2 regions of the Kitasatospora sp. NPDC036934 genome follow, and region 2 is predicted to be linked to the other one. Evidence: riboswitches for the same ligand, from Rfam matches in the RefSeq annotation. Region 2 holds a riboswitch; the other holds the start of a gene.
What was found. A riboswitch is a leader RNA that binds a small molecule or an ion and turns the genes downstream of it on or off. The one in region 2 is predicted to bind glycine.
Positions count from the first base shown of each region.

Region 1: linked by a shared signal. The riboswitch ahead of gcvP (aminomethyl-transferring glycine dehydrogenase) and the one ahead of gcvT (glycine cleavage system aminomethyltransferase GcvT) in region 2 are both predicted to bind glycine.

Region 1 covers NZ_JBVJQR010000022.1:14,239-16,690, forward strand. Annotated here, with positions in the region: gene ACZ7BZ_RS28550 (PRC and DUF2382 domain-containing protein) at 1-471, opposite strand, end outside; glycine riboswitch at 695-798, shown strand; glycine riboswitch at 800-931, shown strand; gene gcvP (aminomethyl-transferring glycine dehydrogenase) at 1,036-2,452, shown strand, end outside.
Region 2 covers NZ_JBVJQR010000010.1:241,153-243,604, forward strand. Annotated here, with positions in the region: gene gcvH (glycine cleavage system protein GcvH) at 1-299, opposite strand, end outside; gene gcvT (glycine cleavage system aminomethyltransferase GcvT) at 399-1,520, opposite strand; glycine riboswitch at 1,764-1,869, opposite strand; gene ACZ7BZ_RS17840 (enhanced serine sensitivity protein SseB C-terminal domain-containing protein) at 2,057-2,452, shown strand, end outside.

The DNA of each region.
Region 1 (2,452 bases), on a different contig from region 2:
GCTGGTGGCCGTCGTGGTGGCGACGGTGGTCATGGTCGGGCCGGGTTCGGGGGAGTGGAAGGCGAGCGGCTTGGCGGCCGCGGCGGCCGAGGTGGTGCCGAAGTCGAGGTCGGGCTGGGCCGCCCGGGCGGGCTCACCCTTGGCCGGGCGGCCGTCCACCGGGGTGTCGAGCCCGTAGTAGCGGTAGAGCTGGAGCTCCTGGGCGGGCGAGAGGTGCTGGCCCACGCCGAAGTCCGGCGAGTCCTTGACCAGCGACTTGTCGTAGGGCACCCGGAGTTCCTCGCCGGAGAACTCGCTCGTGGTGAGCGGGACGAAGGCGTCCCGGCCGAAGATGCCGGTGCGGACGGCCGCCCACTCCGGCCGGCCGGTGGCGTCGTCCAGGTACACCTCGTCGATCGTGCCGATCTTGTCTCCGTTGCGGTCGACCGCCTTGTGGCCGATGAGGTCTCGGGGGTCGATGTCGGTCTGCACTCTTTCCTCCAAGCGCTGCGCCTGCGGAACTCCCGCAGGTAAGGCGGCCGGAGCACCCGTCCCGTCCGCCACTTCACACCAAAAGCCATGAACCGGACGTGCGCGACCGGGGTGCGGCCGGACGGGTCCGGGCTGCTCCGTACGGGGGACGCGCGTAGACCCGGAGTGACCCGACGCACCCGTGATCGCAGGGCCGCCCGCTGGTACCCTGGGCCGCGACCGCCGAGCCCGCTCGGGAGAGTCCCCGACAGCGAAAACCGCTGGTCGAGGCGCCGAAGGAGCAACTCCTCCCCGGAATCTCTCAGGCATCCGTACCGTGCGGGATAGGTCACTCTGGAAAGCAGGGCAGGAGCGTCGGCGCGGGAGCCGGCGATCACCACCCTCACCGACGGTGCAAGCCGACGGAGCGCCACAGCGCGACGTGCGGGCGAAGCTCTCAGGTCCCGATGACAGAGGGGGAGGCCTTTCGGGTCCGTCCGCCCAGGCCGGTCCGCTGTCCGCAGCGGCGTCGGCCGGTCGGCGTGCGTACCCCCGCCGGTCCGTGACCAGGAGGCCTCGACCACCATGAACGCCCAGCCGAACGCGGGACGCCCCACCAGCGCCTCGACCCTCACCGAGCTTGAGCTGGCCAGCCCCTTCGAGAACCGCCACATCGGCCCTGACGCCGCCGCGCAGGAGAAGATGCTGGCGTCCGTCGGCTACGGCTCGCTGGACGAGCTCGCCGCCACCGCCGTTCCCGAGGCGATCCGTTCCATCACCGCCCTGGACCTGCCCGCGGGCCGCAGTGAGGCGCAGGTCCTCGCCGAGCTGCGCGAGCTGGCCGGCCGCAACCAGGTGCTCCAGCCGATGATCGGCCTGGGCTACTACGGCACCTTCACCCCGCCGGTGATCCTGCGCAACGTCATGGAGAACCCGGCCTGGTACACGGCCTACACCCCGTACCAGCCGGAGATCTCGCAGGGCCGCCTGGAGGCGCTGCTCAACTTCCAGACCCTGGTCTCCGACCTGACCGGCCTGCCCACCTCCGGTTCCTCGCTGCTGGACGAGGGCACCGCGGCCGCCGAGGCGATGGCGCTGGCCCGCCGCGTCACCAAGGTCAAGGGCGGCGTCTTCCTGGTCGACGCCGAGACCCTGCCGCAGACCGTCGCGGTGATCAACACCCGCGCCGTGCCGACCGGTGTCGAGGTCGTCGTCGCCGACCTGTCCGGGGGCATCCCGGCCGAGATCGCCGAGCGCGGCGTCTTCGGCGTGCTGCTGCAGTACCCGGGCGCCACCGGCGTGGTCCGCGACCTCACCCCGGTGATCGAGCGGGCCCACGGGTTGGGCGCGATCGTCGCCGTCGCCGCCGACCTGCTGGCGCTGACCCTGCTCAAGTCCCCGGGCGCGCTGGGCGCCGACATCGCCTGCGGCACCTCGCAGCGCTTCGGCGTGCCGATGGGCTTCGGCGGTCCGCACGCCGGCTACCTCTCGGTGCGCGCCGAGTACGCCCGCTCGCTGCCCGGCCGCCTGGTCGGCGTCTCCGTCGACGCCGACGGCAACCGCGCCTACCGCCTGGCGCTGCAGACCCGCGAGCAGCACATCCGCCGCGAGAAGGCCACCAGCAACATCTGCACCGCCCAGGTGCTGCTCGCCGTGATGGCCTCGATGTACGCCGTCTACCACGGCCCGGACGGCCTGGCCGACATCGCCCGGCGCACCCACCGCTACGCCGCCGCCCTCGCCGAGGGTCTGCGGGCCGGAGGCGTCGAGCTGCTGCACGGCGAGTTCTTCGACACCGTCACCGCCGTCGTCCCGGGCCGCGCCGCCGGGATCGCCGCGGCCGCCCGCGCCAACGGCATCAACGTGTTCCAGGACGGCGAGGACCGGATCTCGGTCTCCACCGACGAGACCACCACCCGCGAGCACCTGGCCGGCGTCTGGGCCGCGTTCGGCGTCCCCGCGGTCGAGGTCGCGGAGGCCGCCGACGCGCTGCCCGCCGCGC
Region 2 (2,452 bases):
CAGCCGCCCTCGAACGGGGCGCTGTTGACCAGGCTGTTGTCGTCCAGGACGTCCTGGTTGACCTCGGTGACCTCGCCGGTCACCGGGGAGTACAGGTCGCTGACCGACTTGGTCGACTCCAGCTCGCCACAGGTCTCTCCGGCGGTCACGGCGTCGCCGACCTCGGGGAGCTGCACATAGACGATGTCACCGAGGGCGTCGGCGGCGTGCTTGGTGATGCCGACCGTCGAGACACCGTCCTCGGCGGCCGTCAGCCACTCGTGCTCCTTGGTGTACTGCAGGTGCTGGGGGTTGCTCATGGCGTCATTCTCCAGGATGGGAAGCGGGTACGACGCAGCGGGCCGCCGCGCGGACGGCTCCGACGTGCGCCTATGGGAAAACCGGGGTCGGCAGGGGCCTCAGCGGGCGCGCTTGTAGAACGGCAGCGCCACGACCTCGACCGGCTCGTGCTTGCCGCGCACGTCCACCGCGACGGCGGTGCCGGGGGCGGCGTGGGCCGCGTCGACGTAGGCCATCGCGATCGGCTTGCCCAGGGTCGGGGACGGCGCGCCCGAGGTGATCCGGCCGATCGGGGCGCCGTCGGCGGAGACCACGGTGTACTCGGCGCGCGGGACCCGCTTGCCCTCGGAGACCAGGCCGACCAGCACCTTCGGCGGGTTGGACTCGGCCGCGGCGGCGGCCTGCTCCAGCGCCTTGCGGCCGACGAACGCGCCCTCGTTGGTGGTCTTGTCGAAGCGGACGACCCGGCCCAGGCCGGCGTCGAACGGGGTCAGGTCGGTGGACAGCTCGTGCCCGTACAGCGGCATGCCCGCCTCCAGGCGCAGCGTGTCGCGGCAGGACAGGCCGCACGGGACCAGGCCGCGGCCCTCGCCGGCGGCGGTCAGCGCCTGCCAGACCGGCTCGGCGTCGACCGGCCGGCAGAAGATCTCGAAGCCGTCCTCGCCGGTGTAGCCGGTGCGGGCCAGCAGCACCTCCTTGCCGGCCACCTGGGCCGGGAGGATCGCGTAGTACTTCAGGCCGGGCAGGTCGGCGTCGGTGGTCTCCGCCAGGATGGCGGTGGCCTCCGGGCCCTGGACGGCGATCAGCGCGTAGGTGTCGCGGTCGTCGGTGACGACGGCGTCGAAGCCCTTGGCGCGGGCGATCAGCTCGTCCAGCACCAGCTGGGCGTTGGAGGCGTTGGCGACGACCAGGAAGGCGTCCGCGCGCAGGCGGTAGACGATCAGGTCGTCCAGGATGCCGCCGTCCTCGGCGCAGATCATGGTGTAGCGGGCGCGCAGCTCGCCGAGCGCGGAGACGAAGCCGACCAGCGCGTGGTCCAGCATCTCGCCGGCCTGCGGGCCGGTGACGGTGATCTCGCCCATGTGCGAGAGGTCGAACAGGCCGGCCTTGGTGCGGACGGCGAGGTGCTCCTCGCGCTCGCTGCCGTAGCGCAGCGGCATGTCCCAGCCGGCGAAGTCGGTCATGGTCGCGCCGAGGGCGCGGTGCAGCGCGTCGAGCGCGGTCAGGCGGAGGGACGACATGGCCAGGAACTCCTCGGTCGGGGCACTCAGGGGCGCGCGCCGGACCGGACCCGCTCGGGACCGACCCCGCGCGCGGGCATGCGGCGGCGTGGGTCTCCCCATCTGTCGTCGAACCTGAGAGCTTCACCGCCCGCCTGCCCTCAGCCGGTGCCAGCATCGGCTGGTTCCAGCATCGGGGACAGGGCGGCGGCTTGCACCGTGGGTGGGCGTACGGCGGGGCCGTACGCCGCTTTCCAGATGTGCCTAACCCGCGCGGTAGGGGGGCCTGAGAGATTCCGGGGAGGACTTGCTCCTTCGGCGCCGGCCGTGCCCCGATGAGGGGCACTCCGGGCTCTCCCGCGCGGGTTCGAGCGGCCGGTGTGGAGTTGTGGGGGCCCGCGGCGCATGCCGTCGGACGCGCACATCATGGCACGTCCTCGCGGAGGAGGGGAGAGGGGACCCGGTCACACGACGCCAAGGCGAACACGGGCCCTAAACTCTTGCGCGTCGGCGCAGCAGTGGGCGGCCGACCCGGCGGCAGGCCGGATCGGCGGCGCATGGAGTACCCGGTGGAGCAGCAGCAGGGGTGGGGCGGGCCGGAGGCGGCGCCGTCGGGCGGCGCGTGGCCGGCGAACGAGCTGGAGCAGGTGCTGACGGCCGCGCTGGGCGACCCGGGGGCGACCCCGCGGGTGGTCGAGGTGCTGGCCCGCAGCCAGGTGTGGATCCCGCTGCCGGCCGGGGGCGACCCGACCGGGCAGGGGCTGGACCTGCCGACCATCGAGCTGGCCGGGGCACCGTACGTGCCGGTGTTCTCCTCCCAGGAGGTGTTCCTGCAGCAGGCGCCGGGGATGGCCTTCGCGGTCGCGCCGGCCTGGGAGTTCGCCCGCGGGCTGCCGCTGGGCGTGGGCATCGCGGTCAACCCCGAGGCGGCGGTGGGCATCCCGGTGCCGCCG